Regions from separate parts of the Kitasatospora sp. NPDC008115 genome, predicted to be linked through region 2. Evidence: riboswitches for the same ligand, from Rfam matches in the RefSeq annotation. Region 2 holds a riboswitch; each other region holds the start of a gene.
What was found. A riboswitch is a leader RNA that binds a small molecule or an ion and turns the genes downstream of it on or off. The one in region 2 is predicted to bind cobalamin.

Region 1 (4,949 bases), on a different contig from region 2:
CGCAGCACCGCCACCCGCAGCACGTCCGCGCCGAGCGGGCCGCGCGCGGCGGTCCGGTCGACGACGGTGGACAGGTCGAGCGAGTCCTCGGCGTCCAGCCACAGGTCCGGCAGCATCGGCAGGGTGCCGAGCACCGGACGGCCGGTCAGCTCGCGCAGCATCTCCAGGCCGGGGGCGAGCAGCCGCGCGTCGCCGCGGAACTTGTTGACGAACCAGCCCGCCACGTGCCGCTGGTCCTCCGCCGACAGCAGCGCCAGCGTCCCGTACATCGCCGCGAAGACGCCGCCCCGGTCGATGTCGCCGACCACGACGACCGGCAGCCCGGCGGCGGTGGCCAGGCCCATGTTGGCGATGTCGCGGTCGCGCAGGTTGATCTCGGCGGGCGATCCCGCGCCCTCGCAGACCACCACGTCGAAGCGCCGGCGCAGGTCCGCCAGGCACTCCAGGGCGCGCTCCAGCAGCACCGGCTTGCGCTCGCGGTAGTCCAGCGCGCCGACCTCGGCGACCGGCCGGCCCAGCAGCACCACCTGGCTGCGACCGTCGGCTCCGGGCTTGAGCAGCACCGGGTTCATCGCCGCCTCCGGCTCCACCCGGGCCGCCTGTGCCTGCATCGCCTGCGCGCGGCCGATCTCGGCGCCGTCGGCGGTGACGAAGGAGTTCAGCGACATGTTCTGCGCCTTGAACGGCGCGACCGCGACACCCTGCCGGGCCAGCCAGCGGCAGATGCCCGCGGTGACCACGCTCTTGCCGGCGTCCGAGGTCGTCCCGGCGACCAGCAGCGCCTTGCTCATGCCCCACCCCTCCGATTCCTGATCAGCGCCGCCCGGAGCAGCAGGTGCCCGGCGACGGTCGTACCCAGGGCCAGCGCGCTCACCCGCCGGGAGAGCACACAGGCGCGTTCGATGTCGTCCACCCCGACCGGCCGCAGCTCCCCGCCCAGCACGGGACGGTGCTCCACCCTCGCGCCATACCGCAGCGTCCCGCCCAGGCGCACGCCCACCGCGCCCGCGAAGGCCGACTCGGCCTGACCGGCGTTCGGGCTGGGGTGCGCCGAGCCGTCGCGCCGCCAGACCCGCCAGGCGGTGCGCGGTTCGGGGGCGGCGGCGACCGTCAGCAGCGCGGTCAGCCGCGCGCCCGGCCAGCCCGCCAGGTCGTCCAGCCGCGCCGAGGCCCAGCCGAACCGGGCGTAGCGGGGGGAGCGGTGACCGACCATCGCGTCCAGGGTGTTCACCGCGCGGAACGCCAGCAGGCCGGGCGTGCCGGCGACGCCGCCCCAGACCAGGGCGTTGACCACGGCGTCGGCGGTGTTCTCGGCCACCGACTCGACGACCGCGCGGGCCAGCTGCCGCTCGTCCAGTGCGCTCGGGTCGCGCCCGCACAGGTGCGGCAGCCGCTCCCGGGCCGCCGTCAGATCGCCCGCCGTCAGCGAGCGGCCGATGGTGCGGGCCTCCCGGGTCAGCGAGGTGCCGCCGAGCACGGTCCAGGTCGCGGCGGCGGCGAGGGCGGCCCGGCCGAGCGGACGGCGGGCCAGCAGCCGGTCGGCGGCGAGCGCGCCGGCCGCGACGGTGCCCACGGCCAGGGCGGTGAAGGCGGTGCCGGCGGCCCGGTGGTCGCGCCACAGGAGGCGCTCCAGCCGGCCGGCGGCGGAGCCGAAGCCGGCCACCGGGTGGCCGCGGCGCGGGTCGGCGAACCGGGCGTCGGCCAGGTAGCCGGCGACGGCGCCGGCGCCGAAGGCGGCGGCCCGGCCCAGCGGGCGCACGGCAGGGCGCAGCATCGCGTGCGTGTCCTCACTCAGGGTCCGCGCCCTGGATCGACGAACCGGGGGCGAGAGTCTCCTGGCTTCCGGGTCGTACGCGCGATCCGGGCCTTCCAGCGGCTTCTGACGGCCCGCCGTGGCGTGTTCCGGTCGTGCTCCCCGGTGACAGTGGCGGGACCGCGCCGGACTCGCACCGGCTTCCTCTGCATGCCTCCGTATTGGCTGAAGGATCCCATCACGGGCCCGAACCGGGAGTCAACCGAGGTCGTGGAGGGTGTTGGTCACACGCCGGGCCACCCCGGCGGACCTGTGTGACTTTCCTCCCGGAACTACCCGGACGGCCGTGTCCTGCTGGCTTCCCCCCGCCCGCGCGAGTGGACTGAGGGGTGGGTCCAGACACCGGGCCGGACACCGAGCAGCGGGGAGCGAGTATGCGTTGGGGAATCGCGGCCACCGTGGCGGCCGCCGCCGTCGGCACCGGGGCCGCCGTCCTGGTGATCGGCCGCAGGGCGTCCGAGCGGATGGTCCGTCCGGCCGGGAGGGACCGCGCCCGGACCGGCCCGGTGCTGGTGCGCGGCCTCGGCGCCGGTCGGGCCACCTTCACCCGCACCGCGGTGAGCGAGCGCCCGGGCCGCTGGGCCGTCGAGTGGGGCGAGGACGGCCACGCGGTGGTCGAGGAGGTCCTGGAGCTCGACGAGAAGGACGTCACCCGGCGCCTGGTGCGCGCCGACCGCGGCACCCTCACCCCCGGTACCGAGGTCCGCTTCACCCCGCGCGTCCACCTCGGCGACCCGGCCCGGGCGCTCGGCCTGCCGTTCGCCGACACCGCCGTCGAGGGCGAGCTGGGCGCGATGCCCGCCTGGCGCCTGGACGGCAAGCGCGGCACCTGGGTGGTCCTGGTGCACGGCCCCGACGCCGACCGGGCGCAGACCCTGCCGGTCCTGCCGGAGCTGCAGCGCCTCGGCCTGCCCGCCCTGGCCGTCACCTACCGCGGCGACGCGGGCGCCCCGGCCTCCCCGGACGGCCTCGGCCACTTCGGCGAGGCGGAGTGGCGCGACGTCGAGGCGGCGGTGCGCACCGCCCTGGAGGCCGGCGCGGGCCGGGTCGTCCTCTACGGCTGGTCGCTCGGCGCCACGATGGCCCTGCACACCGCCGCCCGCTCGGACCTCGCCTCCTCGATCAGCAGCCTGGTCCTGGACTCGCCGGTGCTGGACTGGCCGGCCACCGCCCGCCGGGGCGCGGCCCGCTCCGGCTTCCGGGGCGCGGCCGCCGAACTCGGCGCGCTCGCCGCCCAGGGCCGCACCGGCGTGGATCTGGCCGACTTCGCCCGCCTCGCCGAGGGCACCGACCTGCGGGTGCCCACCCTGGTGCTGCACGGCCCCGACGACCCGGTGGCCCCGTTCGCCGCCGCCGAGCGCCTCGCCCACCGCCGCCCGGACGTCGTCAACCTCCAGGCCTTCCCCGGGGGTGACCACGCGGCTCTCTGGAACACCGCCCCGGACCGCTACGCCGAGACCCTGCGCCGCTGGCTCACCCCGTTCTGCTGACCCCCTCCCGCCCGGCACTCACCCCCGTCGCGTCCGGAACGCGCGGCACACCCGGTTCCACCTGGCATGGACCCGCCACAAAGATCAAGCCAGCCGGTTTGGCCTCTGTTGCCCGATCTTGTCGAGCCCCCGCGCCCTCCGCCCGCCCCGCGCGGACAACCGGATGTGACAGATGGCCGGTACAAGGGGAAGACTGCTCGACGTGACGTCTCGGAATCCGCGCGACCGTGATGCCCCGCTCCCGCCGACGATCGGTACCGGTGCGACGGTGACCCGTCTCCCCGGAACGGCCCACCGCCCCGCCGGCGCCAGGCCGGGGGCCCCGGGCGTACCCCGCCGACGAGGCCCCGCCCCCGCACCCGGCCGTGGCCGGGTCCCCGTGCCGGAGGGCTTCCCGGCCCCCGCCGAACTCGCCCCGCTGGCCCGCCGCATGCTGGTCGACGCCGTCCGGATCGCCCGCTGGGCCGGCGATCTCGACGAGGTCGACAAGCGCGGCGAGCTGCTCCCCGACGACGCCCGCGCCGCCGGCCGCGCCCTCGCCATGACGGTGGGCGCCGCCGCCAAGGCGTGGGGCCAGGCCCTGCTGGTCGGCCTGGTCGAGGCCCGGGACGGCGGTGCCGGCCCCGGCTGGCGCCTGCACGCCTGGGAGCACGACGACGAGGCGGTGGTCCGCGGCTGGTCGGCCCTGTTCGACGCCTGGACGCTGCTCGCCCCGGTGCCGCCCGCCGCCCTGCGCGGCGTCTTCGCGGTGCTCGCCGGGCAGGCCGTCGACCAGGCGCCGCAGCTGCTCTCCTTCCTCCACCTGGTGGACGGCCCGGTGGCCGACGTCGAGCTGCTGGAGCTGCTCAGGCGCGGCCTGGACGAGCGCCGGGTCGGCGGCGGCGAGGGTGCCTTCGGCCTCTCGCCCGTCCCGCACGCGGCCTCCGCCGTCTCCGCCGTCCGCGGCACCTGCCGCGAGCCGCAGATCGACACCCCGGCCGCGCCCGCCGACGTCGCCGCCGTCCTGGACTGGATGCTGGACGGCCTGGCCGCCGTCGGCGCGCTGGCCCGCCGGGACAACGCGGCCGAGCTCTCCCCGCTCGGGCACTGGGCGGTGCGGGCCAAGCTGGAGGAGATCTGCACCGTCGCGCAGACCGCCGCCGGCCACATCGAGCAGAGCGCCCTGGAGCTGCTCAGCGCCTGCGCCGACTACTCGCCCGGACCGGCCCGCGCCGAGTACCGGGCCTGGCTGGCCGCCCGCCCGGCCGACCGGGCGGTGGCCGAGCTGCTGGAGGCCGCGCAGGGCGAGGACGCGCTGGTGCGCGGCCTGGCCTTCGAGGCGCTGCGGGTGGCCGGCGTGACCGCCGAGCAGGCCGTCCGGGCCGTCGTCGACGAGGCGGTGCTGCGCCCCTACGCGCTGCTCTGGCTGGCCGAGCGCTCGGACGAGGGGGTCTCCCCGGCCGATGTGCTGGGCGCGGAGGACGCCGCCTGGCTCTGGGTGGACACCGCCGCGGCCGTGCTCGACCACGGTGAAACGGAACTGCTCGTCGGCCACGTCGAGGGCGCCTCGGCCGGCGACCCGGTGCGGCTGTTCGCCCGGGCCCGGCAGTCCGGGCACCCGCGGGCGGCCTCGGTGCTGACCGCCGTCTCCGGCGTCCACCCGGACC
Region 2 (4,949 bases):
GTAGATCTTCATCGACTCGAACCGGACCAGCACGAGGCCGTCGGTGAGCCGGACGAGATCGGGGACCTTCAGGGCGTCGGCGATGTGGGGGTGGATCACCTGTAGCCTCCTTGGGCGAAGGAACACTGGTGGCCGAGCGAGTGGAAGAACGCGGACAGGTCCGACTTGAGCGCGGCGTCCGGGCGTTCGGGGAGCAGGTAGCCGATCAGGCAACCGGTGTGGGCGACGAAGATCCCGTCGGCGCCGAACTCCTCGCGGTGGGCGAGCAGCGCGTCGAACGTCCCTTTGGGGAGCACCAGTTGGGAGAGCGCGGCGCTGGCCGTGGCCGTCCGCGCGACGGCGGCCGGGTCGCCCGCGGCGAAGCCCGTCAGCAGGTCGGTCAGGCAGCGCCGGTACTCCTCGCCGTGCCGCCGGTAGTGCCCGAGCAGCAGGTCGGTGACGGCGGCGGTGTCCACCGTCCCGGGCTCGGTGATGTACGCGGTGTGGAAGCCGATGCCGGTGCCCAGCCGCCGCACCACCCGGTGCCGGCCGCTCAGGTGCAGGGCGAACTCGTCGAGGAAGACGCTGTCGGCCCGTTCGATCTCGCGCAGCACGGCGAGCACCACCCCGGTGTCGTACGGCAGCGCGAAGATCCGGAACAGACAGCGCAGCGTCGCCACGATGTCGGCGGTCGAACTCGCCATGCCCACCCCGATGGTGAGCTCGGAGTGCACGCACCAGCGGCCCGGCGGCAGGGTCAGCCCGAAGCGCTCCAGGAACAGCCGGGCGGCCGTCGCGGCCTTCGCCCCGAGCGGCAGCGGGTCCGGCGGGTCCGTCCCCGGGGTGAAGTGCACCCAGGAGTGGCGGTCGACGGGGAACGACACCACCGCGATGTCGGGGCGGGGACCGGCGTGCAGCGGTCCCTGGTAGAGCTCGCCCAGGGTGCCGTGGCAGACACCGGAGAGCGTGCCGCCCGGCGGTGGGGCGGGCCGGGCCCCTCCGGTGGGGGTCACCATCGCGCCGCCCGTGCCGCCGGTGGGCGGGCCGGTCGGCGCCCGGTGCGGGCGGGCGGAACTCGCGCGGTCACGGGCACGTCCTTCTCCTCGTTCCGAGCCCCGTGTCATGACCCGGAGGAGGAGGGCACGGCGTGTCGTCGCACGCCGCGCAGCCGTCCGTACCGCCGACCCAGTCCACGAGGTCACCGTGCACAGCCCGCACGTGGGGGTGCGGGCGCAGCGGCAGGTCTTCGGACTCGTGGGCCGGTGCGCCGAAGGACCGGCGCACACCTACCGGCCGTCGCTTCCCGGGCCGGGGCGGAGCCAGGCCCAGTGCTGATGACGGCTTTCGTTCCCACTCACCGCTGCGGGACAGTCCCGGTTTCCCACCGGGTTCCCTCTTGCGTCGCGCCGCCGAAGTCCGGTCGGTCGGGAGGCGCGAACCGGCTGCGGTCATGAGCATACGGGGGCTCGCGCTCCGGTGGCAGGGCGCGTGCGGGCGGTTGTCCGAATGCGGTCGGTCCGCGGGCCGGGGCGTCGGGGCGCTGCGACGGAAGGGCCGCCGGTCCACGTGCCACTCTGGCCGGATACGGGCTCGGCAAGCCGGAAGCCCTCCGCCACACTTGTTCGACCCATCGTCTGCTGTACACCGTCAAAAGGTGTCCCGCCGTTCCGGAAGGTCCACGATGCTGCCTGAGACGACGTCGGGGGACGACGCTCCGGACGCCCCGCCCGCCGCCGGGAGGCGGCCCGCCGAACGCGTCGCCCTGCGCGCCGACCTGCGGGCCGCGCTGCCCGACGCGGGCGCGGCGGTCGGCGTCACCGCGGCGGTGTTCGTGCTGCTGTACGTCCGGATGGACGCCGGAACCTCGGCGACGGTGGCGGTCATGCCGTTCATGGACGACTCGCGCACGTACTGGATGTACCTGCTGAGCCAGGCGTTCGGCTGGTCGGGACTGCTGTGGGCCTGGGGGACGGTGGTACTGGGGCTGCTGCTGTCCGGTCCGCGGCCCGCCCGGCTGCCGGTCGCCCGGCAGACCCTGGAGTGCTGGCACCGCACGACGAGCCTGACCACGACGGCCCTGATGTTCGCGCACGCGCTGCTGTTCGCGGCCGAACTCGTGCGCTACGAGGCCGAGTCGGCGTGGGGCGACCGGCTCTGGTCGGGGTTCGCCGACAGCTTCGTGCCCGGCTGGTACGACTCCGGTACCGGCCGGACCGCCATCCCGCTCGGGCAGGGCGCGCTCTACCTGGCCGTGCCGCTCGGCCTGCTGTTCTACGTGCGGCACCGGATCGGGCCGAACACCTGGCGCCGGCTGCACCGCTTCGTGGTCGTCGTCTACGTGCTGAGCGTCTGGCACACCCTGCTCTACGGGACCAACGTGTGGTTCGGCGAGTGGCCGCGCACGGTCCTGTGGCTGCTGCAGGTACCGCTCGCCGTCCTGCTGTTGGTCCGGCTGCTGCGGCCGGCCCGGCGGGCCGAGCGGTTGGGTGCGCCGGGGCGGGGCGGGGCCCGGTCGCTGCCGGCCTGGGTGGTGCGGGCGCTCGGACGGGTGGCGGTGGCGGCCGTCGTGGTCGCCCTGATCGCGGTGGCGGCGTCCGGCCACGACGGCGGGCGGGCCCGTCCGCCGGCTCCGCCGGCCTCGGTCGGTCAGGCCGGCGGCACCGGCTGACCCGCCGTCCGCGGGAGTACCGCCGGCCGCACGGGTGCCGCCGGCCGGTCCGGAGGTGGGCTGGGCGAGCGGCCGCTCCGATGGGATGATGATCGGCGACAGGGCGACGGCGGAACGAGGAAGCCGGTGGAAATCCGGCGCGGTCCCGCCACTGTGACCGGCGAGCGGATCCCGCACGGGCCACTGCCCCCGCAAGGGGCGGGAAGGCCGGGACGAGCAGCGACCCGGGAGCCAGGAGACTCACGGCGTCGCCTCCTCGTTGGAGCCCGGGGCGGATCTCCCCGGAGAGAGGGGTGGTTCGGCGTGCCCGACCTCATGGACCTCGGAAGGCCCGAAGCCGTCGGCGGAGCCCTCGCCGGTACGGGAGTCGGCATGGGAGCCGTCACGGGCGGTGAGGCGGCGGAACCGCCCGGCGCGGTGCCCTGCCGGGTGGTGGTCTGCCGGGACTGCTGCTGCGGCACGGTCAAGGTGGCCGGCGCGGACCACGCGGCGCAGACGGCGCGACTGCGCGAGGTCGCCCCGGTGGGGATCTCCGCCTGCCTGGACGTGTGCGAGCAGGCGAACGTGATCGTGGTCCGGCCGTCCGCCGGAGGCCGGGCGGCCGGCGGACGGCCGGTCTGGCTGGGCCTGGTCAACGACCCGGCCGCGACGGAGGCGGTTGCCGACTGGATCCGGGCGGGCGGGCCCGGGGTGGCCCCGCGCCCGCCGCTGCTGGATCGTCACGTCTTCCCCGCACCGGGCCGGCCGGCCGGCCGGGTTTCCGGCGCCGGGTGACGGGTGACGGGCCCGGCCCGGCGCCACTTCTGTGGCGAAGCCGTGGCACTGCGCCCCGAGGCGTCCGCCGGGCCCGCGCGGCCGGTTCGAACACATCGGCGACCGGGTCGCCGGAAGGGGTGAACGCCGCTGGGGACGGTCCATGGCAGTGGTCATCGGCGTCCGGTCCGGGCGGATACGATCATCGTTCTCCGGACCGCCCGGGCCTTGTGCGGCGGTCAGATCTTCCGACGACCCGAGGACCTTACGCGTGCACCCGAACCCGCAGCCGCCCACCCCACCGCAGCCGCGAACCACCGGCAACCGGCTGGTCCGGATCGCCCTGTTGATCCTGCTCCCGCCGGTCGCCGCCGTGCTGCTGTGGCGGTCGCGGCGGGTGCACGTCGCCCTCAAGGTGCTGCTCACCGTGTGGTGCGTGTTCATGTCCTTCTTCTGGCTCGGGGCGATCCTCGGCCCGGCCGAGAAGGACCCGGCGGCGCCGGTGGCCACCGTCACCACGCCCGCGCCCACCGACTCGCCCACTCCGACTCCGACTCCCACCGAGTCGGCCTCGGCCACCCCGACCGAGAGCCCGAGCGCCGTCCCCACGCCTGAGGCGGTCACCGCCGTCCCGACGCCGCCCCCCGTTCAGCCGCCCGTCCAGACCCCCGTTCCCGCTCCGGTCACGACTTCCGCCGCGCCCGCGCCCGTCCCGGCGCCGGACCGCACCACCCCGCCCGTGCCGACGGCGCCTCAGGTCCGGCCTGCCGAACCCCCGGTGGCGACCGTCCCCGCGCCGCCGCGGACCACCCCCGCCGCCGAGCCGACCCCCGAACGCCCGGCGGCCTCCTACCGGAACTGTGACGAGGCGAAGGCCGCCGGCGCCGCCCCGCTCCACCGCGGCGACCCCGGCTACCGCTCGGCGCTCGACCGCGACGGCGACGGAATCGCCTGCGAGAAGTAGCCGCTGTCGGGCCGTCCGCCGACGGCGGACGGCCCGAACATCAAGCCTGACGGTCAGTCGGAGACCTTCCCTTGCGGACCCGTTCAGTACACGGCGGGCCGGACGGGCCGGTCGGTGGGCCGGTGGGCACTCAGGAGCTGCGCGCCCCCGCGGGTGAGCAGTCCGACGTCGGTGCCCACCGCGATGAACCGGCAGCCCGCCGCCCTGGCGATCTCCGCGAGCCGCTCACTGCCGGCCAGGGTCCCCACCGGCTTGCCCGCGTGGTGCGCGCGCTCGACCACGTGCCGGAAGGCCGCGAGCACCTCGTCGTGCGCCGGCTCGCCGAGGCGGCCGGTCCCGGCGAACCCGCTGGTGCCGCCGCTCCCGTCCACGCTCCCGGCGTGCAGGGCCGGGGCCTGCCCGGCGGCGCTCAGGCGTGCGGGACGACGGCGACCGGGCAGCCGATGTGGTGGACGGCGGCGTGTGCGGTCGGGCCCAGGTGCGTACCGAGCGGCCACCGCCGGGCGGGCCGGCCCACGATCACCAGCCCGGCCGTCGCCGAGGCCTCGACCAGGGCGGCGGGCGGCGGGGCGTGCACCAGGACGG
Region 3 (4,949 bases), on a different contig from region 2:
GCTTGGTGTGCCAGAACTTGCGGCTGGTCATCAGCGACATCGAGCCCATGCACCAGCGGTACTGCTGGTTCTGGAACGCGGCGGCGTTGTCCGGGCAGACGCCGGTGGACAGGGCCACCGGGACGTACTGCAGGTCCCAGCCCAGCGCCCGCAGGTCGAAGCCGGTGTGCACGTCCTCGGAGTGGGCGATCAGCGTGGTGCCGCCGTTCTCCACCAGTGCGGCCCGCCGGTAGACCGCGCAGCTGCCGACGCAGATCGCGCCGTCGTTGCGCTGCCGGGCGACCTGCACCGAGCGGTAGAAGAGCTCCTGGATGGCACCGGCGCCGCGCTCGACCCAGTTCTGCGAGTCCAGCACCCGGAAGAACTGCGGGGACTGCACGATGCCCAGCTTCGGGTCCCGCTGGAGGTACGGCAGCACCTCGTGCAGCAGGTCGTGCCGGGGCGCGAAGTCGGCGTCCAGGATGAGGATGAACTCGCCGTCCGAGCGGCCGAAGCCGTAGTGCAGGTTGCCGGCCTTCTTGAACCAGCCGCGGTTGTCCCGCACGCCGTACCGGAACCCGAAGTCCGCGGCCATCGCCTCGACCTCCGGGCTCGCCGCGTCGTCCAGGACGTACGGCATGACCAGGCCCGGGTAGTGCTCGGCCATCTTCCGCACGTACGTCCAGGTGTTGTGCAGCACCTCGATCGGCTCGCCGCAGACCGGCAGGAACACGTCCACCGTCGGGTACTCGGCGGGGTCCCACTTCCGCACCAGCCGGCGGTGCTCCTTGACGTCGAAGTTGGGGGTGAAGCTGTTCACCCGCAGCGACACCACGTAGTAGACGACCGTGAAGAACAGGAACGGCACGCAGAGCCAGAACCACGACCCGAGCGAGTACAGCTCGGCCTGGCTGACCACCAGGCACCCGAAGCTCACCATCGAACAGAGGGTCAGCACCCACTGGTGCCGGATGGTGTAGCTGTACTTCTCCTGCGAAGTGGGCGGCGCCGGCAGCAGCATCGCCGGAACGGGCTCGCCCGTTCCGCGTCTGCGGCCCGCCGCTCTGCGCCGTCTGCTGGTCGCATTGACGGCAGCGCTCACCGCGCGGTACCTCCTGCTCGCTGATTCCCCGTCCGGGCGGCCGCGGGGGGGCACATCGCGCGATCCCTCCCCCGAGGGCGGTCATCCTATCCGACCGCCCCGGGCCGCCCGTCGCGGGCCGTCCCCTCCCGGCCGGCGGTCAGCCGGTGCGGCTGCCGCGGGCCAGCAGGACGTCCTTGGTGCGCTCCGCCAGCGGGCCGGCGGCGGCCGCGGCGAGCTGGTCGCTCTGGTCGGTGCCCTGCTTCAGGGAGCCGGCCACCGTGAAGTAGCCGAAGCGGCCGATCGAGGCGTGCGTCTCGGCGCAGCCCGACTTGTCGGTGACGCAGAACATCGCGACACCGGTGCCGGACAGACCCTGGATCAGGCCCGCGTGCCGGCCGATCGCCCGGTCCGCGCCCGCCTTGTTGTCGAAGACGGCGACGCCGACCGTGACGGCGCTCTCGCCGTTGACGTACGTCGCGCGGACCACCGAGCGGCAGGTGTCGTCGCCGAGCGCGAGGCCGAGCCCGCCGGTGGTCGCCTTGGAGCAGGGGGCGGTCGAACCGGTCACCTGACGGGTCCACACCTTGCCGTCGATGGTCCGGGTCTGGTCCGGGAACAGCGTCGCCGCGTCCACCGGCAGCTTGTCGGTGGCGGCGTCGGAGATGACCGCCAGCGCCTGCTCGGTGGGCGTGGCCGTGGCGGACGGGCTGCCGGCCGTGGTCGGGCCCGCGGTCGGCTTCGGGTCGTCGCCCTTGTCCCGGCCGTTGATCCACACGCCGGCCCCGACGACGCCGCCGACCAGGACGGCGGCCGCGACCACGACGCCGATCCACAGCTTCTTGCGGCGGCGCGACTCGTCGGCGTGCCGGTCCGCCATCGCGTTCCAGTCCGGCTCGTTCGCGGAGAGGGGCGGGGGCGTGGACGGCTGCTGGGACCACGCGGCGAACTGGGCCGGCTGCGGAGGCCCGGGCTGCGGCTGCGGAGGCTGAGGTCCCGGCGGGGGCCCCGGCTGCGGGTACGGCACCGCGCCGGACGGCACGTGCGGCGCCACCGGCGGCTGGCCCTGCGGCGGCACCCCGGCCCCCGGCTGGACGTACGGCGTCGCAGGCGGCCCGAACCCGCCGGGCGGCGGCACCGGCGGCTGCCCCGGCTGCGGCACCTGACCCAGCGCGCCAGGCTGCTGACCCTGCTCCGGCGGCACGGCCCGACTGGCCCACTCCCCCGGAGCGCCCGTTCCCTCGCTCATGTGCCGAGATCGTAGGGCATGCACCCGACGAGCGACCGATCCGGTGACCAATCCGTTTCAGAACGGACGCCTCCACGGGCCCCCGCGGCCCCACCCCGGTACCACCGGTCATCGGAGCAACACGCCACGCTGCACAACATGTGGTGTCGCATCGAGCGAGCACCACTAGATGTATGCTCACTCCTGCTGTCGACGCAGGGGAACCCGGTGCGAGTCCGGGACTGCCCCGCAGCGGTGTGCGGCCGCCTCCCCGAGGGGCTCCGCGAGTCCGAGTACCTGCCGACGGCGTGCCGACGCCTCCCCGCAGGGGCCATGGCACCAGCACCACCATCCGGGCCTCGCGGGCGGGCCGGGGACGACACGCGCGCGACGCCTCCGGGCCGCGCGGCGAGTTCCCCTGCCCCGAACGGTCCGGTGCCCCGAGCCACGCCGCCGACCGCCGCCAGGAGAGAGCGCCTTGACCACCGCTGCCTCAGCCACCCTGCCCGCCCAGGGTTCCAGCTCCGCCCCCGCCGACCCGACGGTCTCCGACCCCGGCGGTGCGCTCCTGCGCCTCCTGACCGACCGCAGCGCCGACCTCCCCCAGGTCGACCCCGGCCATGTCGCCGCCGCCGCGCTCCGCGGCCGCCACGCCGGCTCGGACTTCGCCGAGCTGCGCGGCCTGGCCGTCGACGCCGCCGCGTCGATGATCGCCGAGGACCCGCAGTACTCCAAGCTCGCGGCCCGCCTGCTCGCGCTGGAGATCGTGGACGAGGCGGCGAGCCAGGGCGTGGTCTCGTTCTCCACCTCGATCGCGGTCGGCCACGCCGAGGGCCTGATCGGCGACACCACCGCCGACTTCGTCGCCAAGCACACCGCCGCCCTGGACGCCCTGGTCGACCCGAAGGGCGACGACCGCTTCGAGTACTTCGGCCTGCGCACCGTGCAGTCCCGGTACCTGCTGCGCCACCCGATCACCCGCAAGGTCGTCGAGACCCCGCAGTACTTCCTGCTCCGTGTCGCCTGTGGCCTGGCGGTCGGCGACACCGAGCAGTCGGTCGCCGAGGTCGCCGAGCTCTACCGCCTGATGAGCCGGCTGGAGTACCTGACCTCCTCGCCGACCCTCTTCAACTCCGGCACCCGGCACCCCCAGATGTCCAGCTGCTACCTGCTGGACTCCCCGCTGGACAACCTGGACTCGATCTACTCCCGCTACGCGCAGATCGCCCGGCTGTCCAAGCACGCCGGCGGCATCGGCCTGTCCTACTCCCGGATCCGCTCGCGCGGCTCGCTGATCCGCGGCACCAACGGCAAGTCCAACGGCATCGTGCCGTTCCTGCGCACCCTCGACTCCTCGGTCGCCGCCGTCAACCAGGGCGGCCGCCGCAAGGGCGCGGCCTGCGTCTACCTGGAGACCTGGCACGCGGACATCGAGGAGTTCCTGGAGCTGCGCGACAACACCGGTGAGGAGGCGCGCCGCACCCACAACCTCAACCTGGCGCACTGGATCCCGGACGAGTTCATGCGCCGGGTCAACGCCAACGCCGACTGGTCGCTGTTCTCCCCCGCCGACGTCCCCGAGCTGGTCGACCTGTGGGGCGAGGAGTTCGACGAGGCCTACCGCAAGGCCGAGCTGGCCGGCAAGGCCGTGCGCACCATCCCCGCGCAGACCCTCTACGCCCGGATGATGCGCACCCTCGCGCAGACCGGCAACGGCTGGATGACCTTCAAGGACGCCTCCAACCGCGCCGCCAACCAGACCGCGCTGCCCGGCCGCACGGTGCACTCCTCCAACCTCTGCACGGAGATCCTGGAGGTCACCGACGACTCCGAGACCGCCGTCTGCAACCTCGGCTCGGTCAACCTCGGCGCCCACGTCGCCCCTAGCGCGTCGGCCGGCGACCTGCTGAACGCGATGGACTGGGATCGCCTGGACGCCACCGTGCGCACGGCCGTCACCTTCCTCGACCGCGTCGTGGACATCAACTTCTACCCGACCCCCGAGGCCGGCGCCTCCAACTCGCGCTGGCGGCCGGTGGGCCTCGGCGTGATGGGCCTCCAGGACGTCTTCTTCCAGCTGCGGATCGACTTCGACTCCGCCGAGGCCGCGCGGCTGTCCACGCTGATCGCCGAGCGCATCATGCTCACCGCCTACGAGCGCTCCGCCGACCTGGCCGAGCAGCTGGGCCGCCACGAGGCCTACGGCGAGACCCGCGCCGCCCGCGGCGAGCTGCACATCGACCACTTCCCCTCGGCCGCGCCCGAGTGGGCCGGACGCTGGGACGCCCTGCGTTCCCGGATCGCCGTCACCGGCCTGCGCAACTCGCTGCTGCTCGCCATCGCCCCGACCGCGACCATCGCGTCCATCGCCGGCGTGTACGAGTGCATCGAGCCGCAGGTGTCCAACCTGTTCAAGCGCGAGACCCTGAGCGGCGAGTTCCTCCAGGTCAACCCGTACCTGGTGCGCGACCTCAAGGAGCTGGGCGTCTGGGACCAGCAGACCCGCGACGCGCTGCGCGACGCCAACGGCTCGGTGCAGGAGCTCGGCTGGCTGCCCGCCGAGGTCCGCTCGCTGTACCGCACGGCGTGGGAGCTGCCGCAGCGCGCGCTGATCGACCTGGCCGCCGCGCGCATGCCGTACATCGACCAGAGCCAGTCGCT

Region 1: linked by a shared signal. The riboswitch ahead of ACFZBX_RS29540 (cobalamin biosynthesis protein) and the one ahead of ACFZBX_RS20030 ((2Fe-2S) ferredoxin domain-containing protein) in region 2 are both predicted to bind cobalamin.
Region 3: linked by a shared signal. The riboswitch ahead of ACFZBX_RS17440 (ribonucleoside-diphosphate reductase subunit alpha) and the one ahead of ACFZBX_RS20030 ((2Fe-2S) ferredoxin domain-containing protein) in region 2 are both predicted to bind cobalamin.

The regions. Positions count from the first base shown of each region.
Region 1 is NZ_JBIBHU010000028.1:49,452-54,400, forward strand. Features, by position in the region: gene ACFZBX_RS29535 (cobyric acid synthase) at 1-791, opposite strand, end outside; gene ACFZBX_RS29540 (cobalamin biosynthesis protein) at 788-1,774, opposite strand; cobalamin riboswitch at 1,808-2,020, opposite strand; gene ACFZBX_RS29545 (alpha/beta hydrolase family protein) at 2,188-3,303, shown strand; gene ACFZBX_RS29550 (hypothetical protein) at 3,683-4,949, shown strand, end outside.
Region 2 is NZ_JBIBHU010000015.1:50,193-55,141, reverse strand. Features, by position in the region: gene ACFZBX_RS20045 (cysteine synthase family protein) at 1-99, opposite strand, end outside; gene ACFZBX_RS20040 (hypothetical protein) at 96-995, opposite strand; cobalamin riboswitch at 1,220-1,377, opposite strand; gene ACFZBX_RS20035 (ferric reductase-like transmembrane domain-containing protein) at 1,661-2,647, shown strand; cobalamin riboswitch at 2,761-2,889, shown strand; gene ACFZBX_RS20030 ((2Fe-2S) ferredoxin domain-containing protein) at 3,020-3,421, shown strand; gene ACFZBX_RS20025 (excalibur calcium-binding domain-containing protein) at 3,672-4,364, shown strand; gene ACFZBX_RS20020 (hypothetical protein) at 4,448-4,735, opposite strand; gene ACFZBX_RS20015 (universal stress protein) at 4,774-4,949, opposite strand, start outside.
Region 3 is NZ_JBIBHU010000012.1:145,282-150,230, reverse strand. Features, by position in the region: gene ACFZBX_RS17450 (glycosyltransferase family 2 protein) at 1-919, opposite strand, end outside; gene ACFZBX_RS17445 (hypothetical protein) at 1,221-2,309, opposite strand; cobalamin riboswitch at 2,466-2,608, shown strand; gene ACFZBX_RS17440 (ribonucleoside-diphosphate reductase subunit alpha) at 2,791-4,949, shown strand, end outside.